Regions from separate parts of the Streptococcus sp. SP8 genome, predicted to be linked through region 3. Evidence: predicted binding sites of a transcription regulator. Region 3 holds the regulator's gene; each other region holds the start of a gene.
The links. The regulator Rex, encoded in region 3, represses fermentation and respiration genes when NADH is low (regulators of the CRP and FNR family bind a similar motif). The targets are predictions, from matches to a motif close to TTGTGAANTANTTCACAA.
Positions count from the first base shown of each region.

Region 1 (11,022 bases), on a different contig from region 3:
ATTTATGAGCACATTTTTAAAAGTTTTTGAGCAAACAAAAACATTCCTCTTATCTCTACCAGAGGAATGTTTCAATCACCTTGTTCTAATTGTTGACGCTGCTTATAGTACTCTTGCTGCTCGCGCTCACGCTCTTCTTCTAAACGCTCTTCATAGCGCTTGAGTTCTGCCTCAAACTCTTCTTGCAAGGCAAATAAACGCTCCAAGCCACTTTGGGCCTCCGCACTTGGCGCTTGAAAATGAAGGGCACTCAGCCAGTCCACTAAATTTTCTGTATGTTGGCGGACATCCATACGCATATCCGCATAATCCCACTCCAACTCGCTAAGCTTTTGATTGAAGCGGTAATGTCGATCTTCTAGTTGTTCTAATTCACTATTTCCTGAATGGTACATCACATACCTCCTTTAATCGGACTCAATAAAATCGGTTTCTTCACTGATTTCAGTGCTGTTTCTACCGCGTCCGCTGCTCCTCCTGTAAATCCATCTTTCAAATCACTAACTAGGGTCGTTGTAGCAAAAGAGCGCATCTTTTCAGATTGACCGCCCAAGGTTACCTGCAAACTCATCCCTTCCAACATCATCAAGGCTTTTTGCGTTGCAATCAAACTTCTGATCGCAATCCGCTCTTGCTCCTTTTTAATCTCTCGATGGAGCTCCTCAATTCGTTCTCTGTCCTCTCCCAGGATCTCTAACATCTTTTTCTCCTACTTATGAAAAATCAAAGGCCGTCGCTTGTCCCTTGTCCAAGTCCACCAATTGAGCTGAAGCAGCCTCCAGCTGACCTGCCAAATCTGACAAGCGAGTAGAGTAGGCCTTTGCTTGGGCGAGGTTCTCCGCCTCTACCGCTTGGTCCCAACAAGTATCCATGGAGAACTCTCCTAATAGTTGCTCCACTTCTGCGTCTGTTAAAAATTGGGCCATGCTGTGGGCCATTTGAGACACCTCAGCGACCTTATGAGAAACTGTCTCCTTAGCCTCTTCAAGCTTATCCTTGATTTCTGCCTCAAAGACAGTTGCTTGCGCTGAAGCATTCTGCGCTACCGCCAGCACCAATTCCTCCCGCAATTGAATGGTCTGGGTTCCAGATGCGCCTGCCAGTTGCTGATGGAGGCTAGAAATGCTTGGCTTTTCCTGCCCATACATGGAGACCACTGAAGCAGATGATGGCTGATTTTCTGAAGTGGAAGTTTCCCGATCTCGTTGGGGCATTTCAATAATTTTCTGTGCCTGATCTTGTCTTCCTTGCACGTCACCTTCTAACTCCATTTGAGATGGCCTCCTTTCTTGGATTTATTTTTTCGTTTCCTATAACTGAAAAAGGACCATAACCCTTCAGCTACAGGCAGATTCACACACTATAGGGTAACATAAAATAGCTCGGAATGCTATAAAAATAACACAATTTCTGAAAAAAAGTCTAATTTTTTATGAAAAAACGAGTTTTGGACCCAAATAGCAAAAATCCCCCGCTCTTTCGAGTGGGGGTAGCTGATAAACATCAGTTGTTCCTTGGCGTCTTATTTACGACGTCCTGGACGTTCCTTGTAACCATAGTAAGCATCTTCGATGATTTCTTGCATATGGTCTACCATTGGAAGACGTGGGTTAGCTGGTGAACATTGATCTTCATAAGCAAGGAAGGCCAATTCACGAGAATGTTTCTTCCATTCTTTTTCATCGATGCCTTGTGCTTTGAAGTTCATTTCGATACCACAGCGTTCACCGAGTTCGTATACAGCTTTTGCGTAAGCTTCAACGGCTTCTTCTGGAGTAGAGCATGGAAGTCCTAGCATACGAGCGATATCTTGGTATTTTTCATCTGCACGGTAGTAGTTGTACTTAGGCCATGTAGCTGTCTTAGCTGGCCGTGTACCGTTGTAGCGGATAACGTATGGAAGCAAGATGGCATTGGTCCGTCCGTGGATGGTGTGGAATTGCGCACCGATCTTGTGGGCCATTGAGTGAGAAATACCGAGGAAGGCATTGGCGAAGGCCATACCTGCGATGGTTGACGCATTGTGCATCTTTTCGCGTGAATGGAAGTCCGCATTCTTGACTGAGCTTTCCAAGTTTTCAAAGACAAGTTTAATAGCTTGAAGAGCAAGACCATCTGTGAAGTCGCTAGCCATTTGTGATACGTAAGCTTCTGTCGCGTGCGTCAAGACGTCCATACCAGTGTCTGCTGCAACAGATCCTGGAACTGTCAATACCAAGGCAGGGTCTACGATGGCAACTGTTGGAGTCAATGAGTAGTCTGCGATTGGGTATTTACGGTTGTTTGCTTTATCAGAGATAACGGCAAATGGAGTTACTTCAGATCCTGTACCAGATGTTGTTGGGATCGCAATAAATTTAGTCTTCTTACCAAGCAATGGGAACTTGAAGGCACGTTTACGGATATCCATGAATTTTTGTACCAAGTCACGGAAGTCCACTTCTGGTTGTTCGTAGAAGAGCCACATAACTTTGGCCGCATCCATTGGTGATCCACCACCGAGAGCAATGATCGTATCTGGTTTGAAGGCACGCATGATCTCTGTACCACGTTCAACAGTTGTGATATCTGGATCTGGTTCTACGTCTGCAAAGATTTGGTAAACCACCTTGTTGCGACGAAGGTCAAGCTGTTCGATGATACGATCAAGGAAACCAAGCTCTACCATAGCGTGGTCTGTAACGATCATGACACGTTCAACGTCACGACATTTTTGTAGGTATTCAATTGAATCACGTTCAAAGTATGTTTTTGAAGGAAGTTTCATCCATTGCATGTTATTTCTCCGGCGTCCGACTTTTTTGATATTCAAGAGGTTGATGGCACTAACGTTGTCCCCAACAGAGTTGCGTCCGTAAGAACCACATCCAAGTGTTAATGATGGCAAGAAGGCATTGTAAACATCCCCGATACCACCGAAAGTCGAAGGAGAGTTGCAGATCACACGAATAGCTTTAACTGCTTTACCAAATTCTTTGGTCAATTCTTCATCAGCAGTATGGATGGCTGCTGAGTGACCAAGACCGTTGAATTCAACCATTTGGCGAGCTTTGTTAATTCCGTCTTCACGGCTTTCAGATTTCAAAACAGCGATGACTGGTGACAATTTTTCACGAGTCAACGGTTCTTTTTCACCAACTTCTTTACATTCTGCCGCAAGGATATTGGTTCCTTCTGGTACAGTGAAGCCAGCTTGTTCAGCGATCCATGCTGCTGGTTTCCCAACGATGTCCGCATTCAATTTCGCACCTGCACAGTTCTTGCTGTTGGCTTTTACGCCGAAGCAGAACTCTTCAAGAAGGGCTTTTTCTTTTTTGTTGACAAAGTAAGTGTGGTAAGATTTGAATTCTTCAACAAACTCATCGTAGATTTCTTTATCGATGATGACCGCTTGTTCAGACGCACAGACCATACCGTTGTCAAATGATTTAGACATGACGATATCGTGTGCTGCTTGGCGGATATTGGCTGATTTTTCAACGTAAGCAGGAACGTTTCCGGCACCTACCCCAAGAGCTGGTTTTCCACAAGAATAAGCAGCTTTTACCATGGCGTTACCACCGGTCGCAAGGATGGTCGCAACCCCTTCATGGTTCATCAGGGCACTAGTTGCTTCCATAGAAGGTTGGGTAATCCATTGCACACAGTTCTCAGGTGCTCCAGCTGCAATTGCTGCATCGCGTACGATTCGTGCCGCATGAGCAGATGATTCTTGAGCGGATGGGTGGAAGGCAAAGACGATAGGGTTCCGTGTCTTCAAGGAAATCAATGCTTTAAAGATTGCTGTTGAAGTTGGGTTGGTTGTAGGTGTGATCCCGCAGACAACTCCGACAGGCTCAGCAATAAGGGTCAAACCAGTGACGTCATCTTCTGAAATGACACCAACTGTCTTGGTGTGACGCATGTTATTTACTACGTGTTCACAAGCGAACAAGTTCTTCGTCGCCTTGTCTTCAAAGACTCCACGACCAGTTTCTTCATAAGCATGAAGAGCAAGCTCACCGTGTGCGTCAAGAGCAGCTACAGATGCTTTCGCTACAATGTAGTCCACTTGCTCCTGGTTCAATTTGCGCATTTCTTCAAGCGCAACAAGCGCTTTTTGCACCAACTCGTCTACGTGTTTTTCAGCAGCGAGTTTCTTTTCTTCAGGTGAGAGAGTTTTTTTATCAGCCATTTGATACTTTCCTCCAATGTTTGAAACCCTTATCCTTTTCTAGAACTTTTTCATGTTTTCGGAAATTTTCAAGAATAGTGTAAGAAATTTCGATTTGTTAATTATTTCACAATATAATTGTACTCTATTTTGAGATTTTTGTAAACACTTCCAAGCAACTTTCACAAAGATTTTTTTGAAGTTTGTGAAAGTTTTATCAATTTGATTGCTGCAAAAGCAATTCTTTCGCAAAATTGTGAAAAAATAATTTAAAAAACTTTTTCTTCACAAAGTGATGTTTTCAATTGATTTTTGTAAGCGTTTTCTTAATCTTACTAAAAAAAGCAACTTTTTACAAGTATAAAGTTGCTTTTTGTTTTATTTTGTTAGGATATGTTTTGTTTCAGTTTCAGAGAAGTATTTTTACTTCTTGACTGGTCCTTTTTCAGCCTTATCTAGGGCTTCTTTAACTGTTTGAGCATAGAGTTCCCCGCCATTGGTTTCCATATTGAAGTGAACAGAGTCTGTTCCCACCCAAATGTTTGGATTTTCAATTGCTACTTGATACCAGTCCGCAATGGTGATAAAGTCGTATTTCTTGGCTAGTTCCAATTCATAAAGACGCGTTTGAACCGATTCACTGGACTGATCGTTGGCATATCGACCATCATATGGTGTCACAAGGATCAGGCGACGGCCTTTTGGAAGTTTTTCAACATACTGGTCCAGCAATTCTTTGTAGTTGCTTACAGTATTGGTTCCTAGGGCAATGACCACATTTTTTAGGAGAACTTTATTGGAAATATCGGTCTCAAAGACCTTCATTCCATTTTCCAACTGACGGCTTACCACCGCATCGATCTGGATGCCAGGGATCGCTTTAGTCAGGTAGTCTTGTGCTCTCAAGTTAACCGAATCACCGATCATGGTCACACCATTTGAGACGTTATAGTCTGTTGCCGTCGCATTGTCCACCTGCGTCCGTGTGACCTGCATTTTGCTGTCTGCTTGATTGAGCCCACTCACTACCAAACTCTCATCAAAAGCTCCGACTGTTGGTGCAAAGGCAGAGATCCCGATCATCAAGAGAGCTAATGGAATCATGAGGTAAAAGATTGGCTTGGTCAAAAAGCTGAGATCCATCTTCATACCAAAGACACGAGGCTCCTTGCCTGCAATGGTTGGCTCCAAAATATAGAAGGACAGAGCCGTTAGAATCAAGGAAACGATCGTCGTCACAAGGGCTGCCATCATATTTCCCAAATGTTGAGAGAAGATGATAAAGAAAGGCCAGTGGAAAAGGTAAACGCCATAACTGGTATCTGCCAAGAAATTGAGGATGGCTGGTTCTTTTTTATCTGGCGTCTTTTCATGGAGAATGCGGGCCGACAGAATCATGGCACAAGCTGCGATTGTCGCTGCTAAAAAGCCAAATAGATAGGTCCACAAGCTATCAAATGGTAAGAAAAGACTGAGCACAAACAAGAAGGCAAAGCTTCCACCCAAGACCGATAAGGTCTTTTTCATGCTCCAAGACTGCACCAATTTTGTAAAGTTCGGGCTGACATTGGCAATCCCTGTCACCGTTGCTAGGCATGATCCCGCAAAGAAGGGGAAGATGTGAGTGAAGCTAGAAAAATAGATAGTAGAGAAATTAGCTGTCAGAAAGGCGCGGATGAACATGGACAAGAAGGTGAAGAGAAAGAGCCCGCTGGATGCTAAGAAGAGCATACCTCGGTACTTTCCAACCGTCTTAGCCCGCTTAGCCAAGAACCATGCCAAAAGTGCCCAGAGCACATAGTAATGCACTTCTAGAGCCAAACTCCAGGTATGAAGGAAGAGATGCGGAATGAAGTTACTTTCGTAACTACCACCCGTTGCCATCTCAAAGAAATTGGTCACAAAACCAAAGACCGCCGCAATCTGAGTCCCAATACCAGCCACGTAGTCCCGTTGGACCATAAAGGTAAAGGGCATCACGACCAAGACCATAAAGACAAGGGGTGGTACGATCCGGTAAAAGCGCCGTTTCAAGAATGCCAAATAGTCGATTCCTTGCTTGCGCGCAAATTCATCGATCAAGAGCGCTGTAATCAAAAATCCTGAGAAGGTGAAGAAAATATCTACCCCAATGAAGCCTCCAGGAAAGGCTTTTTGGAAGAAATGGTAAAGCAATACCAATAAGAGTCCTGTAACACGGACGAGTGAAAACCATTTAATGCGCATTTTGATAAATCCCCTGCTTGAATGTTCCTTTGTATACGACGTTGGCTTCTGTGGTTAAGGTGCCTTTGCCCTCCGGCTGGCCGTTAACAAACTGCCCTTCATAGGTCCAACCATCCTTGGACTTAAACTTACCATAGCCGCTAAAAGAGCCGTTGACGAGGTTACCTGTATAGGTATCCCCATTTTTAAAGGTGACGGTTCCCTTGCCATTCATCTTGCCACGGACCAAACTTCCGTCGTAACGGATCGCCCCCTTATCCAAGGTCAAGACACCCTGACCTGGAATGGCTGAAAAGAAAACCAACAAAGCAGATAGAATAATCACGACTAATGCTGCTATTTCTAAATTTTTTCGCGTCAGATAGACCTTATAAGTCTCATAAAATTCTTTCATATTCTGTATTCTCTCACATATCAAACTCTTAGGAAGTTGCTAACTGATCTAACCAAGCCTTACAGCCAGTCAGGACTCTGGAATAGGTCTCCTCAAAATCACCGGTATACCACGGATCTGGCACACTTTCAGCAGCAAAAAGATGAATCTTGTGCTCTGTCCCTGCAGGAGCTATTCGCTTCAGATCTGCTACATTGTTTTCGTCCATCCCTAGGATCAAATCAAAGTTGTAAAAATCCTCTTCCTTGATCTGTAAGGAAGTCTTAGCTGGATCATACGGGACCTGGTGTTGTTGAAAGATTTTCTGGGTTCCCCGATGGATGGGATTGCCATGTTCCCAGCTAGAGGTTGCCCGACTTTCAATCTCATACTGATCCGTCAAGTCCTTCATGACAAACTCCGCCATGGGGCTCCGACAAATATTTCCTAAGCAGACAAAGACGATTTTTTTCATGATTCCACCTAACTCCTTGTTCGGACTGCCCAACCTAGCTGAGCTCTTGGCTTTCCACTATGGAAAACCAGCATACTATTACTATTATAACAAAAATGTGACAGAAAGATGACAAAGGGACTCCATCATTTTAAAAAAAAATCAGATTCCTTTTTCAAATCTGATCTGTTTCTCTATTTTGGAAAACGAACCTCTAATGGAGGCCATTTACTCTGCCAATTTTTCTTTTTCATCCGCTCTGTATAAACCGCTAAACGCTCGGGGCTGGCTAAAAAATGCGGAGTCGGCTGAACGATGAAGTCTTCGATATCCCTTGTCCCATAAGGGAGAAAGAGCTCTAGCTGACCGTCTTTCCTTAAGCGAACCGCAAGAGCCGTACACTGCTCGGGGTATTTGGAAACCGCATCACAGGCACTGCGATAAGGAGCCGTCCCCGGACTATGCTGGTGCATATAGACTTGATTTTTCACTTCCCAAGCGAACTGGGGATAGGTCTTCTTTAAGTCCTGCTCGATCTGCAGAGTCTCCTCATAGCTGATCTCAGGGTCATAAAAGACCAGATCCATATCGGTTGTCGCGTCAAACCCTGGTTTTCCAGAGAGCTGGTTCCAGATGAAATTGCGCACCGCGCCCGCCGCTAACCAGGCATCTGCCAAGTTGAGATCTCGAATAATAGCCAAGACAGTCATCATCTCCGGATCCGCTTGGATTTGTTCTACTATCGCTTTTTCCGTCAGCATCTTCTTCTAGTCTCCATTGTAGGGGTAACCCAAGTGTTCATAAGCCTTGCGGGTCGCCACGCGCCCTGTCCGGGTCCGCATGATAAAGCCTTTTTGAATCAAGTAAGGCTCATACATATCTTCTACAGTCTCGCGTTCTTCAGCAATATTGACTGATAGAGTCCCAAGCCCGACCGGGCCACCGCCGTACATTTCAATCATGGTACGCAGGATCTTTTGATCGACATAGTCCAGCCCTTCATGGTCCACATCCAGCATAGAGAGGGCCTTGTCGGTAATGGTATCGTCAATCAAGCCATCGCCCATGATCTGGGCAAAATCGCGCACCCGTTTGAGCAACCGATTGGCAATCCGAGGAGTCCCCCGACTACGAAGAGAAAGCTCTTCGGCAGCTTCGTGGGTAATCTCCATCTCAAAGATTTCGGCGGTCCGCTCGACAATCTCTGTCAGATCATCTTGCTCATAGTATTCCATGTGCCCCGTAATTCCAAAACGAGCGCGCAAGGGATTGGACAGCATACCAGCTCGAGTCGTGGCCCCAATCAAAGTGAAAGGAGGAAGGTCCAGATGGACACTCCGGCTGCTCTCCCCAGCGCCAATCATAATGTCGATGTAAAAATCTTCCATGGCGCTGTAAAGCACTTCTTCGACTGACATAGGAAGACGGTGGATCTCATCGATAAAGAGGACATCCCCCGGTTCTAGATCATTGAGGATAGCTACCAAGTCACCGGCCTTTTCAATGACAGGACCAGAAGTCTGCTTGAGATTGACGCCCAGTTCATTAGCGATGACAAAGGCCATGGTGGTTTTCCCAAGCCCCGGAGGGCCAAAAAGAAGGACATGATCCAGCGCCTCATCCCGAAGCTTAGCCGCCTCAATAAAGATTTTCAGCTGGTCCTTGACCTTATCTTGACCGATATATTCATGTAAATATTGCGGGCGCAACGTCCGTTCAACGGCCTCTTCATCGCCCATGATTTCATTGTCTAAAATTCTACTCATACAGTCTATTATAGCAAAAAATGATACCTTCGGTACCATAAATAGAATATGTTTTTTAAAGATCCTGGTTCTCACTAGCGTTCGTTAGAATAAGTTGAATGGTTGCCCTCATCGCCAACCTTTCTTTTTATTATACAGTCCCTTCTTCTTCATCTATCGCTCACCATTTCACTTTATAATTATTTCCTTTAATGATAAAATTAAAGCAACAACGTTTAGGAGGTAAATTTATGTTTACTAAAACAAAGAAGATCCTTTTCGGTTTCTTGGCATTCTTTGCAGTGCTCCTTATTGCAGGATGTCAGTCTTCTCCATCGCAGTCTTCTAAAACAAATAAGTCTTCTCAAACAGATAAATCTCCTCAAACAATCAAAGCACCACAAGATCTTACAAAGGATCAACAAGGAACTTGGAAATGGACTGACCAACAAATGACCATTCAAAAAGTATTCCTAGCTTCTAATATCAAAAAACTTGCCGCTGTACTAATGCTTGATGACTTCGATAAGGTTAAGATGACGATGACCATTAAAGATAAAACCGTTGAATTGAAGTACCATTTTGATTACAGAAAACTGTATGAGGATCAAGCATTTGCAACAGGAGAGAACAAAGCGAATTATGAATCGTATTTAAAAAATAAAACTGCTGAATTTAAGAATTATATTCCAAATTTGAAACATACAAAGATTACTCTTGACGAACCTAATTATGCCTATGATTACTCTCTAACTGGAGAAATCGATACACAGAAACATACTATTACGTTCCCTGAAACACCTACATTTTTAAGTAGAATTGTTATGGGAACCACGTATAACTCACTTGTACCAATTACTTATACTTACACCGTTGAAGGTAACCAACTAACACTTTATGCTGAAGGTAAAGATGAACAAAGTCATTTTAGAGTAATACGTCTTCGTTTCAATTACGTAGGAGACAATCATTAGAAGGAGTGATCAATCATGAACAATATGAAAAAAAGTTCCCTATGGATGTTTTCCCTTCTTGCTCTTCTATTTGTATCAGGATGTGGGCAACAACAGAAACAACAGCAACAGAAACAACAAACAACCGCTGAGACTACAACAGTTGCAGAAACTACCACAGTAGCACCTACCCCAGTCTCACTCGAAGGAGACTGGAAAGCTGTAGATTTTAGAGATACAGTGGAACGTACTTTCTTACTTTATTATAATGATGCTAATAGTCGATTAAAGGTTACTGAAGCCTTCCAAGATATCGTTCCGACTCTAAAAATCACAGGAACAGATGTAACTTATTCTTATAGTGCTGATATGAATAAGTATATTGATTTTTATGCTGAACAGAATAAAGATGAATATCCTACAAAAGAAGAAGCTACTGCCATCCTTCTAGGCGTAAGAGAAAAAAAATTTGGAAGTTTTAAACATCAAACTGGAACGTTTGATAACGATACAAAAGTGTTAACTGCAACGTTAAAAGATGGAGTTTTAAACGAGAATGCAAAAACGATCGTATTCCCTGAAGTTCCAAACATCTTTGGAGTTCTACCTCTTTATATTAATTCTACAGACGTACCAATTACTTATCACTACGAATTGAATGGTGACATCCTTACAATTTACGCTGAAAAAACATTCGAAGAAACAGGAGCACATCTCGTTTATCCGATGAAATTCAAGAAAGTTTCAGATCCTAAAACTAATTAAATAACTCACTGAGAGTGAGACAGAAATCGGTAATTCGTTAGAATTCGATTTCGTCGTCCCACCTCCGCACAGTTGAGTAGGGCTGTAAAAGCTGATGAAATCAGCGTAGTAGAGCCCACTCAACCACTGCGTCTTGCTCGACAATCCAAAAATAATTGAGAGGCTAGGACTTTTGTCCCAGCCTCTTTTCTGTGCAAAAAAATAATTTAGGAAGCCTTGAGAATCTCATCTATTGGGGACTCTGCTACATACAATTTTCCCGTTTCTTATGTTGAATAATCGGTCAAGTTACAAAACAAAATTGCGATTTGTTTGAAAGCCCTTGCAAAACAATTGTGTTGAACGTATAATAT
Region 1 covers NZ_JAQFJL010000003.1:38,434-49,455, reverse strand. Annotated here, with positions in the region: gene PCY11_RS04615 (hypothetical protein) at 72-395, opposite strand; gene PCY11_RS04610 (hypothetical protein) at 395-700, opposite strand; gene PCY11_RS04605 (hypothetical protein) at 714-1,271, opposite strand; gene adhE (bifunctional acetaldehyde-CoA/alcohol dehydrogenase) at 1,523-4,174, opposite strand; gene PCY11_RS04595 (acyltransferase family protein) at 4,577-6,379, opposite strand; gene PCY11_RS04590 (hypothetical protein) at 6,369-6,773, opposite strand; gene PCY11_RS04585 (low molecular weight protein-tyrosine-phosphatase) at 6,802-7,227, opposite strand; gene PCY11_RS04580 (nucleotidyltransferase family protein) at 7,401-7,967, opposite strand; gene ruvB (Holliday junction branch migration DNA helicase RuvB) at 7,974-8,972, opposite strand; gene PCY11_RS04570 (hypothetical protein) at 9,203-9,925, shown strand; gene PCY11_RS04565 (hypothetical protein) at 9,941-10,669, shown strand.
Region 1: the regulator Rex is predicted to act here: its motif matches at 4,269-4,286, upstream of adhE (bifunctional acetaldehyde-CoA/alcohol dehydrogenase).

Region 2 (11,022 bases), on a different contig from region 3:
AAGCCATCAAGTATGCGCGTGAACAGGACGTCCCAATGTTGGGTGTCTGCTTGGGTATGCAGTTAACCTGTATCGAATTTGCTCGTCACGTTTTAGGCTTAGAAGGAGCTAATTCGTCCGAATTGGATCCAGGAACTAAGTATCCGATTATCGATATCATGCGGGACCAGATCGATGTGGAAGACATGGGAGGAACGCTCCGTCTCGGTCTTTACCCATCTAAACTCAAACGAGGCTCAAAAGCAGCAGCTGCCTATGACAATCAAGAAGTGGTGCAACGTCGCCACCGTCACCGTTATGAGTTTAACAATGCTTTCCGTGAACAGTTCGAAGAAGCAGGATTTGTCTTCTCAGGCGTTTCACCAGACAACCGTTTGGTCGAAATCGTTGAAATCCCAGAAAACAAATTCTTTGTCGCTTGCCAATACCACCCAGAATTGTCAAGCCGTCCAAACCGCCCAGAAGGACTTTACACAGCCTTTATCACAGCGGCAGTTGAAAACCACGATAGCAAATAAGAATCAAGGGATCAGGTCGAGAAACCTGATCCCTTTTTGTGAAAAAATGACAAACCCTGAAAAAAGTTTGAAAAAAATCTTGACAAAAAAGTTGTTGATTGATATACTAGTAAAGTACTCAATCGCGGGGATGGCGGAATTGGCAGACGCGCAGGACTAAGGATCCTGTGACCGCTTTAGGTCGTGAGGGTTCAAGTCCCTCTCTCCGCATCGGATCAAGATAGCTTTGGCTATCTTTTTTTGTTTTCAAATTTCTTTGTGGTAGAATAGGTGTGAGATGAGGTGAGAAAATGAAGAAGAAGTATCTGGTTTTGGTCGATGGCCTCTTTGCACTATTGGGAAGTGCCATTAATTTTTTCGGTCCTATCATGATTTTAGCTATGGCGATAGGCGCATACAAGGATACTTTTAGATATTTTATTGCCTTAAACATATGGAATGTCCTCGTTTTTCTAGCAGCGATTGCTTCTAAGTGTTTGCTCAGAAAAGAGAAAAGGATTAAAAAGTGGATTCCCAATCTTTTCTTGATGGCAGGCTTTATTCTACTTGTTGCGATATTTCTTGCTGTACCTGACACCTTTCCTTTTCTTTTTAGATTGGTAAACGGGCTTCTTGGAAAAATGTTCACCGACAGTCAATTATTTGCTGCTTATTTCTATTCTCAATGGGTTGCAGCGGTATTCCTTGTGATTTGCGGGATTGCCTTTCTCCTTTCACTAAAAAATTTTAAAGAAGAGAATTGAGAGTGGGACAGAAATCGGTAATTCGTTAGAATTCGATTTCGACGTCCCACCTCCGCACAGTTGAGTAGGGCTGTAAAAGCTGATGAAATCAGCGTAGTAGAGCCCACTCAACCACTGCGTCTTGCTCGACAATCCAAAAATAATTGAGAGGCTAGGACTTTTGTCCCACTCTCTTTTCCTTATTTGCTAGGATGAAAGTCTTAGGAGTTAGGAGATTCCACCCTATTTATCGTAAGAAAGCGCTTAAAGACACAGGAAAAACTAGCAATTTCATCTAAAAAGTGATAAAATAAACAATGTAAGTGGGATTAACCCCATAAAAATTTATAGGAGGCCTATAACAAATGGCAATCGTTTCAGCAGAAAAATTTGTCCAAGCAGCTCGTGACAATGGTTATGCAGTTGGTGGATTTAACACAAACAACCTTGAGTGGACTCAAGCTATCTTGCGTGCAGCAGAAGCTAAGAAAGCTCCAGTACTTATCCAAACTTCTATGGGTGCTGCTAAATACATGGGTGGTTACAAAGTATGTAAAGCCCTTATTGAAAACCTTGTAGAATCAATGGGTATTACTGTACCAGTTGCTATTCACCTTGACCATGGTCACTACGACGATGCTCTTGAATGTATCGAAGCTGGTTACACTTCAATCATGTTTGACGGTTCACACCTTCCAGTTGAAGAAAACCTTAAATTGGCGAAAGATGTCGTTGAAAAAGCTCATGCTAAAGGTATCTCAGTAGAAGCTGAAGTTGGTACTATCGGTGGTGAAGAAGACGGTATCATCGGTGACGGTGAATTGGCACCAATCGAAGACGCTAAAGCAATGGTTGCTACAGGAATCGACTTCTTGGCGGCAGGTATCGGTAACATCCACGGTCCTTACCCAGCAAACTGGAAAGGTCTTCACCTTGACCACTTGCAAAAATTGACTGAAGCTGTTCCAGGATTCCCAATCGTATTGCACGGTGGATCAGGTATCCCTGATGATCAAATCCAAGCAGCTATCAAACTTGGTGTTGCAAAAGTTAACGTGAACACTGAATGCCAAATCGCATTTGCAAATGCTACTCGTCAATTCGTACGTGAATACGATGCAAACGAAGCAGAATACGACAAGAAGAAACTCTTCGACCCACGTAAATTCTTGAAACCAGGTTTCGAAGCAATTACTGCAGCTGTTGAAGAACGTATCGACGTATTCGGTTCAGAAGGCAAAGCTTAATTAAAAACAGGAAAGCAAGGTCCCATGTGGATCTTGTTTTTTTGTTTGGGAAAGGTTGCTTCCAGGGGTTAATTTTTGTACAATATGCCTATGAAAAAATTCAAACTGTGGAGCTGGATCGTTTGTGGCTTTCTCCTGATCTTTTTAGGTGCTACATTTGTTTTTCATCAATTTAGTTTACGAAATGAAAGTAAGCTTCTCACACCCATTGGTAAACAAGTTACAGTCAATGGACATCGAATGAATGTCTCTGTTAAAGGAGAAGGACCTCAAACAATCGTTTTTCTTTCCGGTGCAGGTATCGCCTCTCCTATCCTAGACTTTAAGAATCTATCAGATCCCCTATCCAAAAAATACAAGGTTGTTGTCGTGGAGCGAGCAGGATATGGTTTTAGTGAAGATAGTGATCGTTCAAGAGATGTGATGGAGGTCCTTTCTGAGACCCGTCAAGCTTTGGCGCAAGCTCATGTTTCAGGTCCTTATGTGATTATTTCGCATTCTATGGCTAGTTTAGAGAGTCTTGCTTGGCAGGAGAAGTTTCCTGATGAAGTGAAAGCTTTGATTGGTTTAGATTGGGCATTGCCATCAAGTTATGAAGATTTAAAGGAGAATCAGACCTTGCTCACTGTGGCATATTGGAGCAGCAAGATTGGCTTATTACGCTACTTTCCTGAGTCCTTATATATAAAAAATCAAACTCTGATCGAAAGTGAACGAAAACAATATAAACTTCTAGCTTATAAGCAGTTGATGTCACAAGCTATGTTTCATGAATCGCGTTTGGCAAAGGAAAATGCCAAGAAAGTTCCATCTAGCATTAATCCGAAAATTCCAGCCTTACTCCTGGTTTCTAACGGTGAAGGCACGACCTTTAGCCAATCAGAGTGGCAACTTTATGCAGAGAGATTTGCAAGCGACCAGTCTAATGTTCAAGTCGACTATATGGATGCGCCTCACGACCTCTATCATTATCAAAGCGATGCTATTGTTTCTCGCATTAAAGAATTTTTAGAGAATAATTGAGGGCTTAAAAATCCATTGAGACTGATGATAATAATTGAAAGGTAATGACTTATGAATAATTCTTATATTTTACTTAGACATGCTCATTCAAGATTTTCAAGTGATGATTTTAATAGAACTTTGTCAGAAAAAGGATTTTCATCTCTTAATCAGTTAGATTTTTTGAATTCTTTTAATATTGATTATTATTTTTCTAGTCCTTATAAACGAGCATTTGAAACGATTAATAGCTCGCCAATTCAATTTGATAAAATAGTTCTTGATAATCGGTTACGAGAGCGAAAATTATCCTCAAGATTTATTGAAGATACTGAGTTTGAAAAAACAATTCAATATTTATGGCAAAATCCAGATAAATCTCTTATTGGAGGAGAGTCCAATCGAGAAGCATTAAATAGAATTTTAGATTTATTTGAGGACTTGGAAGAAAGGTACTCAGATAAAACCATTTTACTGAGTTCTCATGGAAATTTGCTAGGAATCTTAATCAATCATTTTGATTCAAGTTTTGATTATAAAAAATGGGGACAGATGACTTTTCCAGATTGCTTTCTAGTTGACAAAGATAAGAGTGTGAAAAGAATTATGAAAGTTACATCTAGGTAATCATTTAGTTCAATCTATGTGATTTTATTTTCTGTTATTACAAATAGAATTGAAGGAAAAATAGCCATGATATTCGATCAGTCCTTGCAAGCCTACCTACATGAAGTAGATGATGTTCTTGTAGCTTGGGAAGAAAAACCAAGTGGAAACTTTGAGATGGAAGCTCAGTTGCTTGCAGCCAATTACCATAAAAATCTTTACCGTATTCTTGCATTTATACTGCCTCATTTACAAGAATTTTATGGGTATTTCACAGATGAAGAAGCTACTGAAAAATTGGGTAAACCCATCATCGAGCCAGAAAGACAAACCGTTACTTTCTGCGATCAAACTTTTGATGATATTCATATCTTTTCTTTTGACTATCAGGGGCAGGCATTTGAGAGTCTGGAGAATTTTGCCATTGATGGTTAAGGTCTGTTTTCAGTTTTAAAAAGAAGGAGAGAGACTGATGAGTACTGCTGATTTTGTCTTTATTGAGAGTAAAGACCCCATATTCCTAGATTTACAAGCCTTTTGTACTGCTTTGAGAGAAAAATTTCCAGGTATTTTGATCAGAGAAAGGACGAATCCTGAAAAAGCTTACTCGCTTTCTTGGGATTATCAAAGTCCTCAGCTTACTTTGGAAAGTTCACTGAGTAGCAAGAAAAATGTTTTTGTGATTGATTACTTTGATTCAACGAACAGGTTACAAGATTATGCCTCCTATATCATCTGGCTTCGGAAATGGTTTCCACCTGAAGAGAAAGTTTCCTTTTGTGATGAAGGTTATGAGTATGTGTTTGAACTTCCTAGTGATTTATCCCAAAAGGAGTTGGAAAACTACTTACGAACAAGGTTTGATGAGTGAAGAAGAAGTTCAAAAACGAATAATGATATGGAAAAGTTGAAAAGGAGAATCAGATGCTTACTAAAGATGATATGTTAGTTGCTTTGCATGATGCAATTACTGAAGACCAAGAATTTGAGTTGGCAGACGAGATTGTAGATGCCATGGAGGCTTACCCTCAACCCTTTGATTTGGTTGACCCCGTCTTAGACTTTATTTCCAAGCATCCAGAAGTAGATTTTGGAGCTCCAGGTGAGTTGGTTCACTTTGTGGAGCGATTTTATCATCAAGGCTATGAGGAATTATTGATGGAGTCAGTTCTAAAAAGTCCAACTGTGCATAACATCTGGATGCTTCATCGATGCTATAATGACAATGATCCAAATCTAGTCCGGCAGATTCAGACTTTGGTTGGAGAACTGAAGAAGGATAAGACTCTTGATTCACAAGTAAGAAGCATGATTGAAGACTTAACTTGGTAGAGGGAGGTGATGCAGCATCACCTTTTTATCTTTTCTTAGGGATAAAAATTTTCGATATAAATTAACACTTGTTTTCCGTAGACATTTGCACTATAAAAGGGTGTTATTAGGGCTTTCTTTCCTTATGTTGAAAAAGAAGGCAGTTTTTTTGGTATTTTAAGGAAACGATGAAACCAGAATTTTTGCTTAAAAGTATTATTTTAAGAGAAAAATTTCTCATTTCATAATCAATAAGCAAACGCTTGCATTCCTTTTTTTATTGGATTATAATAGGTTGGTATAAAGCCTTCTGTAATAATATTTAGAAAGTGTAGAAAGTAAGGATTTAGAATATTTGTGGTCAAAAATACAATGTTGCTTCTTACGATAGGGAGATAGATATGGCAATGATAGAAGTGCAACATCTTCGGAAAAATTTTGTGAAGACAGTTAAGGAGCCGGGTTTAAAGGGAGCCTTGCGCTCCTTTATTCATCCTGAAAAGCAGACCTTTGAAGCGGTCAAGGATTTAACTTTTGAAGTTCCAAAAGGGCAGATTTTAGGATTTATCGGGGCAAATGGTGCTGGGAAGTCAACCACCATCAAAATGCTGACAGGGATTTTAAAACCGACATCTGGTTTTTGTCGGATTAACGGCAAGATTCCGCAGGATAATCGCCAAGATTATGTCAAGGATATTGGAGTCGTTTTCGGACAACGCACCCAGTTATGGTGGGATTTGGCTCTGCAAGAGACCTACACGGTTTTGAAAGAGATCTATGATGTACCGGACTCGCTTTTCCATAAGCGTATGGACTTTTTGAATGAAGTTTTGGATTTGAAGGAATTTATCAAGGATCCTGTGCGGACTCTTTCACTAGGTCAACGGATGCGGGCGGATATTGCGGCTTCCTTGCTTCACAATCCCAAAGTTCTCTTTTTAGATGAACCGACTATTGGTTTGGATGTGTCGGTCAAGGACAACATTCGTCGGGCCATTACCCAGATTAATCAGGAGGAAGAGACAACTATTCTCTTGACTACTCATGATTTGAGTGATATTGAGCAACTCTGTGATCGGATTTTTATGATTGATAAGGGGCAAGAGATTTTTGATGGAACGGTTAGCCAGCTCAAGGAGACCTTTGGAAAGATGAAGACTCTCTCCTTTGACCTGACGCCAGGTCAAAATCATCTCCTCTCTCATTATGAGGGCTTGCCTGATATGTCCATTGATAGACAAGGAAATACTCTCAATATTGAATTCGATAGTTCCCGCTACCAGTCGGCCGATATTATCAAGCAAACCTTATCTGATTTTGAGGTCCGTGATTTGAAGATGGTAGATACGAATATTGAAGATATTATCCGTCGCTTCTACCGAAAGGAGCTCTAAGATGGTCAAATTGTGGAGACGTTATAAACCCTTTATCAATGCGGGGATTCAGGAGTTGATTACCTATCGAGTCAACTTTATTCTCTATCGGATTGGTGATGTCATGGGGGCTTTTGTGGCCTTTTATCTCTGGAAGGCAGTCTTTGACTCCTCTCAGGAGCCTTTGATTCAGGGCTTCAGTATGGCAGATATCACTCTCTACATCATCATGAGTTTTGTGACCAATCTGTTGACCAGGTCTGATAGCTCCTTTATGATTGGGGAGGAGGTCAAGGATGGCTCCATTATCATGCGCTTGCTGAGACCAGTGCATTTTGCGGCCTCTTACCTTTTCACCGAACTTGGCTCCAAGTGGTTGATTTTTATCTCTGTTGGCCTGCCATTTTTAAGTGTCATTGTTTTGATAAAAATCTTATCTGGGCAAGGTATTCTAGAGGTGCTGGGATTAACTGTCCTTTATCTCTTTAGCTTAACTCTGGCTTATCTGATTAACTTTTTCTTTAATATCTGCTTTGGATTTTCAGCCTTTGTATTTAAAAATCTTTGGGGTTCCAACCTACTTAAGACTTCCATAGTGGCCTTTATGTCTGGGAGTTTGATTCCCTTGGCTTTCTTTCCAAAGGTCATTTCAGATATTCTGTCCTTCTTACCTTTCTCATCCTTAATTTACACTCCGGTCATGATTATTGTTGGGAAATACGATGCTAGTCAGATTCTTCAAGCACTTTTGCTTCAGCTTTTCTGGCTTATAGTGATGGTGGGCTTGTCTCAGTTGATTTGGAAACGAGTCCAGTCATTTATCACCATTCAGGGAGGTTAGTATGAAAAAATATCAACGCATGCATCTGATTTTTATCAGACAGTACATCAAGCAAATCATGGAATACAAGGTAGATTTTGTGGTTGGTGTGTTGGGAGTCTTTCTGACTCAAGGCCTGAACCTCTTGTTTCTCAATGTCATCTTTCAACACATTCCCTCCCTAGAAGGTTGGACTTTTCAAGAAATTGCCTTTATCTATGGATTTTCCTTAATTCCAAAGGGACTAGATCATCTCTTTTTTGACAATCTCTGGGCTTTAGGTCAACGACTAGTTCGAAAAGGGGAGTTTGACAAGTATCTGACTCGTCCTATCAATCCCCTATTTCATATTCTGGTTGAGACCTTTCAGATTGATGCCTTGGGTGAACTCTTGGTCGGTGGCATTCTATTAGGAACAACAGTAACTAGCATCTCTTGGACTCTTCCAAAATTCCTGATTTTTCTAGTCTGTATTCCTTTTGCGACCTTGATTTATACTTCTTTAAAAATCGCGACAGCTAGCATCGCTTTTTGGACCAAGCAGTCAGGTGCCATGATTTACATTTTCTATATGTTTAATGATTTTGCCAAGTATCCTATTTCTATTTACAATTCGCTCCTTCGTTGGTTAATTAGCTTTATTGTACCTTTCGCCTTTACGGCTTACTATCCTGCCAGTTATTTCTTGCAGGACAAGGATGGGCTCTTTAACATTGGTGGTTTGATTCTAATTTCCCTTGTCTTCTTTGTTATTTCTTTGAAACTATGGGACAAGGGCTTAGATGCCTACGAAAGTGCGGGTTCGTAATAGGAAGAATCTCAAAGCCTTGTCTCAGGAAAGGCTTTTTCTAATGGAGATGAAAATTTCTTGACATCTATTCTCAGAGTGCTATACTAAGAAGGTAATCGCCGATTTAGCTCAGTTGGTAGAGCAACGCACTCGTAACGCGTAGGTCACAGGTTCGATCCCTGCAATCGGCATAGGAAGAAACGGCTTTGAAGGAGCGAGACGACGAATGATGGTGATAACCGATTCGTTCTGTCTCGCTCTTTTTTTGACCGCATAGGCGCCATTTTTGACCGCTTAGTCAAAAGTCCTTGTCTCCATAGGGGCTCTTTGCTATCATAGAATCATCAAAGGAAGCAATACTTCCAATTAATAAAAACGAGGTATACGATGATGAAAAAATTACTTGGACTTGGATTTATTCTGGCAGCTCTTGCGGTTGTCACAATGGGAATGGTTGGCTTTCCAAAGATCGATGTGAATATCTGGCCTTTATTCCCCGTTCTCTTATTTGCTTTCTTTACGCTTGAAAATCTGTTGAAACAGGACTACAAGGCAAGTGTCATCTGTGCTTTAATTGCTCTGATGATTGCAAACGCGATCTACGATCTCTTGCCGGTTTCAAATGGCTTAGTGATCACAGCGGGTGTCCTTGCTTGCGTGGGTCTTAGTTTTCTTTTACCGGATAAGAATAGCAACAAATAAAGAAAGAGAGTGGGACAGAAATCGGTAATTCGTTAGAATTCGATTTCGTCGTCCCACCTCCGCACAGTTGAGTAGGGCTGTAAAAGCTGATGAAATCAGCGTAGTAGAGCCCACTCAACCACTGCGTCTTGCCCGACAATCCAAAGACAATTGAGAGGCTAGGACTTTTGTCCCAGCCTCTTTACTTCTCAAAAACTACCTCTTGATGGGGAAAACGTGCCACTTACTGAAAAGCCCTTGTTTTGTTTTCAACAGCTGTTATAATGGTACTATCAAAACGTTGGGAAAGGAGTTTTATGAAAGTTAGAATCGAATTGGATCCATCAACGGATGAGCCTGAGATCTTGATTCGAGCTCCGCGCTTGACCCCGGAATTGACCCAGCTGCAAGAGAGAATCCTAGAACAAAAGGTCGCTCCTTTGGCCTTCTACAAGGATCGAAGTGAGTATTTTCTGGATTTGGCATCTATCCTCTTTTTTGAGACGGACGGGGAGAAGATTTTTGGACACACCAAGGACGAGGCCTATGAGGTCAAACAGAAGCTCTATGAGTTGGAGGAGCTACTTCCCATCGCCTTTTGTCGAATTTCCAAATCCACCATTGTCAACGCAAAGCAGATCTATTCTCTAGAAAAGTCTTTTTCAGGGACCAGCACGGTCAATTTCTACCAGACCCATAAGCAGGTTCACGTATCTAGACGCTACTATCAACTCTTAAAAGAACGACTAAATGAAATGAGGTAATATCATGAGAAAAAAATTAATTGGAGTATTCTTAATCCTTTTAGCAGCCTTAATCCTTTTACAGGGCTATTTTGTAAAATGGGACATCAGCATCTGGACCTTAGCTTGGGTTACCTTGCTTGCCGTTCTGTCCCTCTCTAGTTTCTTAAAACGCCATTTTGGTTGGGGCTTCATCTATGGACTTTTAGCCCTCTTTTGTCTCAATGGGCAATACCATTTCCTCCCAGTTTCAAATTCAGTTGTCATCCTTTCCTCAATTCTCGCTGTGATTGGGCTCAACATTTTGTTTAAACCCTCTAAGAAAACAAAAGCCCGCCTAGCTTCCTATTCTGCTGGGTCCATGAGTAAGTCGGATGGCAATGACATTGATGTCACTTTTTCAACAGTGACAAAATATCTCAATGACCAACACTTTACCCGCGGAAGTGCAGATGTGAGTATGGGAGAAGCATCGGTTTATTTTGACAATTGCCGCATCGAGGGTCCATCTGCTCAGTTTGTTGTCGATGTTTCCCTTGGAAGTTTGAGTCTCTATGTACCAAGTGATTGGCGTGTCCATGTAAATGTGGATAATTCCCTCTCAGCGATCCAACATCAGGAAAATCCAAGTGCTCTGACAAGCAAGGATTTCTACATTACGGGCGATGTTTCCTTAGGAAATCTGGAAATTATCTATGTCGGAGCGAATTCGTTTTCTTAAGTCTGAAATGAAAAACTTTGGCCAAAAGCTTGCCAAGAGAGATTTTTTTTGGTAATATAGTACGGTATGTGGTGCTAGCACATCCGTTATATTAGATCTAATAGGAGGAAACACAGAAATGGCTAAAGTATGTTATTTCACAGGTCGTAAGACTGTATCAGGTAACAACCGTTCACACGCTATGAACCAAACAAAACGTGCCGTAAAACCAAACCTTCAAAAAGTAACTGTCCTTATCGATGGTAAACCTAAAAAAGTTTGGGCTTCAGCTCGTGCATTGAAATCTGGTAAAGTAGAACGCGTTTAATAAAGAATATAGAACCTCATAGAGGTTCTTTTCTTTTTCTCTAGAGACAGCTGTCACAGCGGGAGAAGAATAGTCCCTACCCTTTTACAGTTGACCTCTTTTATGGTAAAATAGAATATAAAATACTTTTGAGGTAGAAATTATGACAGTAAAAATCAATACAAAGGACGGTCAAATTGAA
Region 2 covers NZ_JAQFJL010000019.1:2,164-13,185, forward strand. Annotated here, with positions in the region: gene PCY11_RS09820 (CTP synthase) at 1-518, shown strand, start outside; tRNA gene PCY11_RS09825 (tRNA-Leu) at 643-728, shown strand; gene PCY11_RS09830 (hypothetical protein) at 809-1,261, shown strand; gene PCY11_RS09835 (class II fructose-bisphosphate aldolase) at 1,606-2,487, shown strand; gene PCY11_RS09840 (alpha/beta fold hydrolase) at 2,572-3,510, shown strand; gene PCY11_RS09845 (histidine phosphatase family protein) at 3,562-4,116, shown strand; gene PCY11_RS09850 (hypothetical protein) at 4,183-4,530, shown strand; gene PCY11_RS09855 (hypothetical protein) at 4,568-4,966, shown strand; gene PCY11_RS09860 (hypothetical protein) at 5,020-5,427, shown strand; gene PCY11_RS09865 (ATP-binding cassette domain-containing protein) at 5,808-6,800, shown strand; gene PCY11_RS09870 (ABC-2 family transporter protein) at 6,802-7,620, shown strand; gene PCY11_RS09875 (ABC transporter permease) at 7,622-8,407, shown strand; tRNA gene PCY11_RS09880 (tRNA-Thr) at 8,508-8,580, shown strand; gene PCY11_RS09885 (hypothetical protein) at 8,780-9,091, shown strand; gene PCY11_RS09890 (LytTR family DNA-binding domain-containing protein) at 9,388-9,834, shown strand; gene PCY11_RS09895 (hypothetical protein) at 9,839-10,534, shown strand; gene rpmB (50S ribosomal protein L28) at 10,653-10,841, shown strand; gene PCY11_RS09905 (Asp23/Gls24 family envelope stress response protein) at 10,984-11,022, shown strand, end outside.
Region 2: the regulator Rex is predicted to act here: its motif matches at 1,541-1,558, upstream of PCY11_RS09835 (class II fructose-bisphosphate aldolase).

Region 3 (11,022 bases):
TGGTTGAGTGGGCTCTACTACGCTGATTTCATCAGCTTTTACAGCCCTACTCAACTGTGCGGAGGTGGGACGACGAAATCGAATTCTAACGATAACCGATTTCTGTCCCACTCTCTCTTTCTTTCGTAGCAAATACCAGCGATTTTATAGAAAATATGGCATACTAGACATAGAAGAAAGCGAGGTAATCTCATGGAACAATTTTTAGAAGATATTAAAGATCTTGAAGTCACAACTGTCGCGCGTGCGCAAGAAGCGATCGATCAAAAAGAAACAGCGACCTTCTTTATCGGACGCAAGACTTGCCCTTACTGCCGGAAGTTCGCTGCTAAATTAGCAACTGTCGTAGCTGAAACAAAAGCTCATATCTATTTTATTAATAGTGAAGAACCAAGTCAGCTAGACGCATTACAAGCCTTCCGCTCAACTTACGGCATCCCAACTGTCCCAGGATTTTTACATGTCGAATCTGGTGAAGTCAGTGTTCGTTGCGACTCATCCATGTCTGAAGAAGAAATCAAAGCATTCGCTCATCTATAAAAAAAATAGCTAGAGAATAATCTCTAGCTATTTTTCATTTTCCGTAAAAGTCGTCCAAATCTTTTGCTGGGGTTTAGCAAAAGGATAGTCCGAAAATTCTTCTGGTGTTAACCAAACAGTCGATTCACTTGCTGGTTGCTCTCCTTCTTTTACTAGGCCGTAACGAAGTTGAACCTGCCACTTGCGATGCGAAAAGACATGCTGGACGATAGGATACGATCTGTCCTGCCATTCAATAGCCAAGTCATAGTCTTGTTCAAAGGAAAGAATTTCTGGGTTGACTTCTGCATGACCTTGCCCATTCAGTAGGGATAATTGACCTAGGTTCTCAGATAGGCCATCCACTTCAATCAAGGGGAAATGCCAAAAACCAGATAAAAGCCCTTCTCGCTCATTTTTCTCCAGCAAGTAGCGGCCTTGACTATCCTTGATAATAAAAGCTGTTAGATAGACAGGTACAGGTTTCTTCTTAGGAGCCTTGATGGGATAACGATCCATGGTCCCATGTTGGTAGGACGCACTAAACTCCTTAACAGGACTCTCTTCCGGCCGTGGATTGACTGGCGATTCAATATCGGATCCCAAATCCATCAAAGCCTGATTAAAATCACCCGGCCGGGCCGGATCGATCAAGATTTCCATCATGGTTTGAAAAATCTTGCGATTGGTCGGAACTCCGATATCGTAGTCCACTTCAAACAAACGGGATAGAACACGCATGACATTGCCATCTACTGCTGGCTCTGCTAATCCAAAGGCAATACTAGCAATGGCACCAGCTGTATAAGGCCCAATTCCCTTAAGTTTTGAGATAGCCTCATAGCTTGATGGAAACACACCACCGTGATCTTCCATCATCTGCTGAGCAGCTTTCTGCATGTTGCGAACCCTTGAGTAATAGCCCAAGCCTTCCCATGCTTTTAAGAGCCTTTCTTCAGGAGCTTGAGCCAAATCAGCGACAGTTGGAAACCAGTCCAGAAAGCGCTCATAATAGGGAATAACCGTATCGACACGTGTCTGCTGGAGCATAATCTCTGAGATCCAAATTTTATAAGGATCCTGGGTCCTTCTCCAGGGGAGATCCCGTTTATGGGCATCATACCAGGCTAATAACTTTTCTCGGAAGGAAGCAATTTTTTCATCCTCCCACATGATAATCCCGTAATCTTTTAAATCCATCATATTCCTAGTATACCATAGAACGGCTTAGAGTTTAGAAATTCTGATTTTATAAAGAAAAAGGCTCAAGATCATCCTGAGCCTTTCAATCATTCTTATTGTTCTACTGCTTGTGCCGCTGTAATCAAGGTCAATTTGTACACGTCATCTGAATTACAGCCACGAGAGAGGTCGTTCACTGGTTTGTTCAACCCTTGCAAGACAGGACCTACCGCTGCAAACCCACCCAAACGTTCAGCCATCTTGTATCCAATGTTACCTGCCTCAATACCAGGGAAGATAAAGACATTGGCTTGTCCTGCCACCTTGCTTCCTGGAGCCTTCAAGGCTGCAGTTGCTGGGACAAAGGCTGCGTCAAATTGCAATTCCCCATCAATTTCAAGGTCTGGACGAAGTTCATGAGCAAGTTTAGTCGCTTCAACAACCTTATCAACACTTTCCCCAAAACCAGAGCCTTTGGTTGAATAGCTCAACATGGCAATTTTTGGATCAATGCCAAACATCTTAGCTGTGATAGCAGAGTTGATGGCGATTTCAGCCAAGCCTTCAGCATCTGGATTAATGTTGATGGCACAATCCCCGAACAAGTAGCGTTCGGATCCACGTACCATAAGGAAGGCACCAGAAGTCCGTTTGACATTTGGACGAGTTTTAATAATTTGAAGAGCTGGACGAACCGTTGCAGCTGTTGAGTGAATCGCACCTGACACCATCCCATCAACGATTCCCAGATGTACCAACATGACACCAAAGTAGTTGACATCGTCTTTCAAGATTTGACGTGCTTCTTCTTCTGTCATTTTTCCCTTACGACGATCTACCAAGGAAGCTACCATCTCTTCAAAACCTGGATAAGAATGCGGATCAATGACTTCATATCCATCCAAAACCCCTTCAATTTCAAGGTAAATCCGAATTTTATCCGGATTACCAAGCAAAACAGGGGTTACCTCTGTCTCCTTTACAAGGCGTTTGGTCGCTTGGAGAATACGAGGCTCTTCACCTTCTGGTAATACAATACGTGCATTCTTACCAACGAGGTTGGCTTTGAGATTTTCGAAAACTTCCATGAGTTTTACTCCTTTTAATAATTAATAACTAGTTTGAAGCTGTGTTAATACAGCTTGGAAATCTGGAGGCAGTGGACTTTCTATGACCAATTCTTCCTCTAGAAATGGATGATAATAGGATAGACGATGACAATGAAGGGCTTGGCGCTCAATGCCGTCTTCTAAACTGCCGCCATAGAGATCATCTCCCAAGAGCGGAAAACCAATATGGGAAAAATGAACGCGGATCTGGTGGGTTCGACCTGTGTGTAACTGAATAACCACTAGGTGAATATCACCAAAAGATTGAACAACCTGGTAGCTTGTATGAGCATACTTGCCACCTTTAGCTACCTTTCGGGTGATAATTGAATCTTCATCACGCGCAATCGGAGCAATAATCTCTCCAACAGGGTCTAATGACCCTTCTCCCTTAATCAGGGCATAATAGCGTTTCTGAATCGTTTTAGACTGCAATTGCTTATCCAAGCGAGCATGGGCATAGCCATGTTTGGCAAAGAGCATAACGCCACTTGTATCCTTGTCCAAACGAGTAACAATGTGAACCTGCTGGTTCTCGTAGTCCTGCTTCACATAGTAGCCCTTTACAAAATTTGCTAAGGTATTGGAATGAATCGCACTTGGAATCGATGCGATCCCAAAGGGTTTGTTTAAGACCAAAAAATGATCATCTTCAAACAAAATATCCAAAGGCCGATCCATGGGTTTTAGAGTTTCGAACCCTTCTTCTGCTGGAATATCAATGACCAAGCGATCCCCAATATCCAACAAATAAATCGCATTCTCCGGACGTCCATTGACAAGGATCTTGCCACCACGAAACTTAATCTTTGCTAAGAGGCCCTTAGAAACCTCGTGCTTTTTCAGGAAGGTCTTGACCTTGACATGCTCATCGACAATGAATTCAAATCTCATTCTCTATCATCTCCGATAAAGGCATCCTTGACCCGATTCCAGAAACTGGTGTGACTGGAGCTTGCCACAAAATTAATCTTATGGTTGTCAATCTGGTATTCTACCTTTGCAATATTGCGATAAGAATAGGTTGAATTGTCAACAGAGATAATGTGAAAGCCAGGTCTCGTCGGTGTAATCTCGATCTTATCCTTTTTAGGGACAATGACAGAAGAACCCAAGGTACGATAAACGCGGTTGTTGAGACTGGCGATCTCAGCGATTTGCAGCGCCTCAATAGTTGGGTGAAGGACTGCTCCTCCCAAGGATTTGTTGTAAGCCGTACTTCCTGTAGGAGTCGAAACAGTAATGCCGTCTCCTCTGAAGCGCTCAAAATCCACTCCATTAATCGTAAGATCGGCAACCATGGTTCGGTCGCTTCTCTTAATCGTTGCTTCGTTCAACGCTCTCATGGTACGGGTTTCCCCATTATCAAAAGTAATCTTGACATTCAAAATAGGGTAAGAAACCTTGGCACCTGTATCATATTTTAAATTCTCAACTAGCTTATCAATTTCACTGTCTAAGTAATCTGTATAGAATCCTAAGTGTCCGGTATGGACACCAACAAATCGCACCCGATCCAACTGGTGTTCATACTTGTGAAAGGCCGATAGCAACATCCCATCACCACCAATGGAAATCACAATATCCGGGTGCTTCTCCGTCAAAATAAAATTATTTTTCCGAAGCTTGTAGCGCAATTGCTGAAAAACCTCTTCACTTTGACGCTTTCGATTGCGAATAATGGATACTTTTTTACCTGTAGTCTTCATCTGTGTCATCACTATTTCCAACGCCATCATTTAACTTACGATGAAGTGGATCAAATAGAGCTTGAGCTTCCTGTATGGCATCCCGAATTGCTCCCATCTCTTCATCCAAAAGATAGGCCAAGTTGGCTGTCGTCTCTAAGCGTTTTTTGATCTCGTCTGGAAAGTCTCCTTTATATTTATAATTAAGCGAGTGTTCAATGGTTGCCCAAAAGTTCATGGACAAGGTCCGAATTTGAATCTCTGCTAAGATCGTCTCATTTCCATCAATGGTGTCAACCGGATACTCCACCACAACGTGGTAACTCCGATAGCCACTTGATTTCTTGTGGCGGATGTAATCTCGTTCTTGGACCACGCGCATATCCTGCCGTTGTCTCAGAACCTCAAGGATTTCGTCCACATCGTCTACAAATTGGACCATGATGCGAAGACCGGCAATATCTTGCATATCTTGGGCAAGATTCTCTTCAGAAATATTCCTGCGAGACATTTTTTCACGGATACTTTCAATCGGCTTAACCCGCCCTGTGACAAACTCAATTGGAGAATGTTTTTGTTGCTTACGATATTGCTTACGAATCCCACGCAGTTTAATTTTTAACTCTCCAACTGCTTGGATATAGGGGTCTAAGAAGTTTTCCCAATCAATTGCCATCCTACCACCTTGTAATCTGAACCATTTTTGTATACAATAAACACATCTCCTATTATATCATGAATCGCTTTCAAAAAAAAGCAAAGGATGACAAAATGAACCATTTAGAAATTGAATATAAAACCTTGTTGAATAAGCAAGAATACCAGTCCCTTCTCTCCCTTTTCACAGATACACCCTTAGTTATTCAAACGAATCACTATATTGATACGCCAGATCAGCTCATCCGTAAGGAAAAAATGGCTTTGCGGGTGCGTACTTTCACAGATCAGGCTGAATTGACTCTCAAGGTCCCTGAAGTAGTCGGTCACTTCGAATATAATCAAGACCTCAGCCCTGAAGAAACTGAGGCGATCCTCCAGCAACATGAATTTCCTGACGGAGAAATCAAAAACCTCTTAATCTCTAAAGAAATCTCTGTTGAGCAACTCGCTGTCTGGGGAAGCCTTACAACAGAACGATTCGAAAAAGAAACAGCTGCAGGATTGGTGGCACTAGACCACAGTCTCTATCTAGACACTGAAGATTATGAATTAGAAATCGAGGTCGAAACCGCTGAGCAGGAAGAAAATTTCCATCAGTTCATCAAAGAGCATGGAATCGTCTACAAAGCTGCAAAAAATAAAATCGCAAGATTGGCGGAAAGATTGTAAAATAGCTGAAATTATCGCAAATTTTTGCTAAAATAGTGTTAAGATCAAAAATCTAAATGAGGTTGGAATCACATGTCAGATAAAAAAAATATGAAGCTCTTCTCTCTCAATTCAAATCCAGAGATTGCGCAAAAAATCGCGGATCATGCTGGGGTTCCACTTGGGAAAATTTCATCCCGTCAATTCTCAGATGGTGAAATCCAAGTCAATATTGAGGAAAGTGTTCGTGGATATGATATTTATATCATTCAATCAACCAGTTTCCCTGTCAACAATCACTTGATGGAACTCTTAATTATGGTGGATGCTTGCCAACGGGCCAGCGCAAATACTGTCAATGTGGTCATGCCTTACTTCGGTTATGCTCGCCAAGACCGGACTGCTGCTCCTCGCGAACCAATTACTGCTAAGCTTGTCGCAAATATGTTGGTCAAAGCTGGGGTGGATCGTGTCGTCACTCTGGATCTCCATGCAGTGCAAGTCCAAGGTTTCTTCGATATTGCCGTGGATAACCTCTTTACCATTCCACTTTTTGCAGAACACTACATCAACAAAGGTCTAACTGGTCCTGATGTCGTAGTCGTCAGCCCTAAAAACTCTGGTGTCAAACGAGCTCGCAGTTTAGCAGAATATCTTGATGCACCGATTGCGATCATTGATTACGAGCAAGATGATGCGAACCGTGATTATGGCTATATTATCGGGGATGTCAAAGACAAGAAAGCGATCTTGATTGACGATATCCTCAATACTGGTAAGACATTCTCAGAAGCTGCGAAAATCGTCAAACGCGAAGGTGCTACTGAAATTTATGCTGTATCAAGCCATGGTTTATTTGTAAAAGGAGCTGTTGAATTATTAGACCAAGCTCCGATCAAAGAAATCTTAGTAACCGATTCTGTTGCTCCAAATGGACCAACACCAAAAAATATTAACTATCTGACAGCTAGCGAACTGATCGCTGAAGCTATTGTTCGCATTCAAGAAAGAAAACCTGTTAGTCCTCTATTTGCCTACCACAAGAAATAAGGTCTTAATGTGATATATTTTGATAATGCCGCAACAACTCCCCTTCTACCTGAAGTCATTGATAAAATGTCTGAAACTATGAAGACCACTTTTGGAAATCCATCGAGCCTTCATGCTCATGGACGGATGGCTAGTAAACTTCTCCGGGAATCTCGCGAGCAGATTGCTCAGTCTCTCCATACTCTTCCAAATCGTATTTTCTTCACTTCAGGTGGATCAGAAAGTAATAATACCGTTATAAAAGGCTACTGCTTGAAACACCAAGCAGATGGCAAACACATCATTACGACCGCTTTGGAACACCATGCGGTTCTAGAACCCATCGAATATCTTGTAGAACGTTTCGGTTTTGAAGTTACGATCGTCCAACCAAGAGTTGGACGCATTCTGGCTAGTGATATCAAGGCCGCTCTTAGACCGGATACTATTCTTGTCTCTACCATGTTTGCCAATAACGAGACTGGCGATCTTCTACCGATTAAAGAAATCGGAGAACTCTTAAAAGATCATCCAGCTGCCTTTCACGTTGATGCTGTCCAAGCAATCGGAAAGGTCCCTGTCTATCCCGAAGAGTTGGGAATTGATTTTCTCAGTGCTTCTGCCCACAAATTCCATGGACCAAAGGGAGTTGGTTTCCTTTATGCAGCTGTCCCAGACTTTGATAATCTCATCCATGGTGGGGATCAGGAAAGTAAGATGAGAGCCAGCACGGAAAATCTCATTTCTATTGTCGGGATGGCAACTGCGCTTCAGCAAGCTACACTTCATCAAGAAGAAAATTTCAACCAGGTTCAAAAACTTGGCCAGGAACTAGTCAATGGTTTAGCAGCCTACGACTACTACGTAAATGCGAATGACGATCATCTTCCATTTGTTTGGAACCTTGGCTTTCCGGGTGTCCAAAATGATGTATTATTGATGCGACTCGATCTTGCTGGAATTTCTGTCTCTACAGGTTCTGCTTGTACCGCCGGTACAGTTCAACCCAGCCATGTCCTTGAGGCGCTCTATGGAAAAGATAGCTCACGCCTAAAAGAATCCCTTCGAATTAGTTTTTCAGAACTCAATACCGTAGAGGAGGTTCAAGACTTCCTCTCAAAACTTAAAGAAATTTTATCATAGGAGAACAATATGGCTTTTGAAACAAGTGTTTCATTGAAAGACTGCAAATATACCTATAGTCTACACCCAAATGTTAAAAAATATACCTTACGTGACAATACATTTGCTGTTACAAAAGTTGGAAATTACGAGTTAAATCGTTTGCTCGAAGCTGTTCCAAATAGCGGTGAAGGCTTCTTGCTTAAAATTATCTTCAACAAAGACCTCACAGGTTTTAAAATCAATATTACAGATAAGTCTGGACTTCGTCTGGTGAATATCTTTAAAAATCCAGAAAATGACATTATCCAACAAAAATTTTATTTCCTAATGGATAGTCTTGTCGAAAGAGAAATTTTCAACAAAACAGAGGTCTAATATGGTAACCCTAACTTATATCGACGCTTACCAAGTAGAACGAATGACTACTTATCCCGACCTTGCAGCCTGCATCCTAGCATTTTCAGGCTGTGTAACCCTGCCTGACTCTTACTCAATTGTTTCCATTGAATACAAGGGTGAAAAACTCCCCTATAAGGGGAGAGTCGATGGGCTCTATGCTTTTTTGAAAAAGGTAGAGCAAGCTGAAAACTAAGCTGATGGTGATGGAACTCTCCCATCACCATCAGCTTTTTCTTTAGACAAAAATATTTTTGAAAAACCGTTCAAGATAGTTGATTTTTTCACAATCTTCCTATACAATAAGAGGGAAAGGTTGTGATATTGTGAAACATGATAAAAATACTCCAATTCCACGCGCAACAGCAAAACGCTTATCGCTCTACTACCGCATTTTTAAACGCTTTAACTCTGAAAAAATAGAGCGCGCCAATTCCAAGCAAATTGCGGATGCAATTGGGATTGACTCTGCTACTGTTCGCAGAGATTTTTCTTATTTTGGTGAATTGGGAAGACGTGGATTTGGTTATGATGTAAAAAAACTGATGAACTTCTTTGCAGATCTTTTAAATGACAATGCTATTACTAATGTCGCTATTGTTGGGATCGGAAATATGGGAAGCGCCCTTCTTAATTACCGTTTCCATGAGCGAAATAAAATGAAAATTGTCATGGCTTTTGATGTAGATGATCATGAACTGATTAATACCAAAAGTAAGGATGGGATCCCCATTTATGGGATTTCTACGATCAAAGAGAATCTCAAAAAAGAAGGCATTCAAACAGCCATTCTAACTGTTCCAAGTGTTAAGGCTCAAGAAGTTGCTAGTCTTTTAGTAGATGCTGGTGTCAAAGGAATTCTAAGCTTTTCTCCAGTCCATCTGACAGTTCCTAAAGAGGTTGTTGTCCAATATGTCGATCTTACTAGTGAATTGCAAACACTTCTTTATTTTATGCGTAAAAACGAAGAATAAAGACTTATACTTCAACAACAAAAAGGTTGGAACAAGAAGGTTCCAACCTTTTTTATACCAAATAATCCGTTTCTTCTCGATAACTATAGTAGTTTTCTTCGGATACAATCAAATGATCCAATAGGGTCAACCCCATTACTTCACAGGCCTCTAAGACTCGCTGAGTGACTTCATCATCATTTTTACTGGGGAACACAGCACCAGATGGATGATTGTGAGCCAAGATGATGGAGGTTGCCATGTGTTTTAGGGCATAATGCAGGATTTCACGTGGCTCCGCAATACTTCTATTCACGGTTCCAATAAAAATGGTCTGTTGATGAATAATTTCATTCTGCGTATTTAAATAGAGGGCAACTAGGTGCTCCTGTTTCTTATGGCCGATTTCCTGTTGTATTTTATGGGCCAATTTCTGGCTGCTCATGATCTGTTCAGAACTCATTAATTCATCTTTATGAATCCTTCGTCCAAACTCAATCACAGCCTGAAGTTCGATGGCCTTCACCCGGCCAATGCCAGATATTTCCTGTAGCTCCTCTAGGGTTAATTGACTTAACTCCTTTAAACTATTAACCGAACTCAAGAGACCTTGTGCAATCTCATAAACGCTTTTTTGCTTATTGCCTGTCCGTAAGAGAATGGATAACAATTCTTGATGACTCAGCTTATCTACCCCTTCAGAAACCAAACGTTCTCTAGGAAGCAAAGATGGTTCAATAAATGATATGTCGTACATAATTTCCTCCTCACTTATTAATTCGTAATAAATTGAGAAAATAACGACCTTTCATTATTTACAGGCGATTTCTTGCTTCAAATCATCTAACACTAAGGCTTCATCTTTATTAAAGCGGATCTGATAACCTGTTTGAACTTGTTCAAGCTCCTTTAAAAACTGTTGAATTTCACAGCGGATCAAGTACTCCTGACTCTGAGGAATGGCTTCTAAGGTTTGGTAGACTTGCTCTACTTCGTAGATTCCTTTCGTAATTAATCCATTTCGTGGAAAATCATTTATTAAGAGATTATAGAAATGATGCAAGTGATGATAAATTCGCTCTTTTGTCACTATTCTACCTCCTTATCATACTCTTTCTCCTCTATTATATACTGATTTTCCCTCAATATTATGACAAGTTCCTTACATTATATTACCAATCTCTTACAATTTTACAAGAATTTCTCCTATCTTCCTACATAGAAAAAGCCCAGACATCTCTGTCTCGGGCTTTATTTTCTTAGAGTTGCATTTGATTATAAGACTTGCTGAATGAATCCAGGATGTCCTTTGGAGCCTTGTCATAGTCAACAGAGGTTTCCAAGTTTCCTTTTACAATCGTTCGGTAAGTCGCTGCAGCATCCTCACAGGTCACCAAGGTGATTTCATTGACACCTTCACGATCTTGAATGACATCTACACGGTCTGGAGTCACTGTCTCAACAGACGAGATGACATAAGTATAGATTTTTTCTTTGTCCGTGATGTAGATCTTCATACCAGCCTTGGCTTTCTCTAATGGTGAGAACAGCATGGCATTTGCTCCAGTAAGGCCAAATACGTGGTGACTAGCAAGAGAATAATTGCCTTGTCCCATGACTTGGTTTTCCTTCATAGTCCCTGCTCCATAGTAAAGGGCTACGTTTTCAAGTCCTTTAAAAATTGGAAGGTTCATGTTCAATTCAGGAATCGAA
Region 3 covers NZ_JAQFJL010000001.1:180,280-191,301, forward strand. Annotated here, with positions in the region: gene PCY11_RS00840 (thiol reductase thioredoxin) at 193-540, shown strand; gene mutY (A/G-specific adenine glycosylase) at 568-1,722, opposite strand; gene pta (phosphate acetyltransferase) at 1,815-2,789, opposite strand; gene PCY11_RS00855 (RluA family pseudouridine synthase) at 2,811-3,704, opposite strand; gene PCY11_RS00860 (NAD kinase) at 3,701-4,519, opposite strand; gene PCY11_RS00865 (GTP pyrophosphokinase family protein) at 4,503-5,174, opposite strand; gene PCY11_RS00870 (CYTH domain-containing protein) at 5,270-5,827, shown strand; gene PCY11_RS00875 (ribose-phosphate diphosphokinase) at 5,900-6,856, shown strand; gene PCY11_RS00880 (cysteine desulfurase family protein) at 6,866-7,978, shown strand; gene PCY11_RS00885 (DUF1831 domain-containing protein) at 7,988-8,335, shown strand; gene PCY11_RS00890 (DUF4649 family protein) at 8,337-8,552, shown strand; gene PCY11_RS00895 (redox-sensing transcriptional repressor Rex) at 8,683-9,330, shown strand; gene radC (DNA repair protein RadC) at 9,383-10,066, opposite strand; gene PCY11_RS00905 (porphobilinogen deaminase) at 10,121-10,399, opposite strand; gene PCY11_RS00910 (class A sortase) at 10,569-11,022, opposite strand, start outside.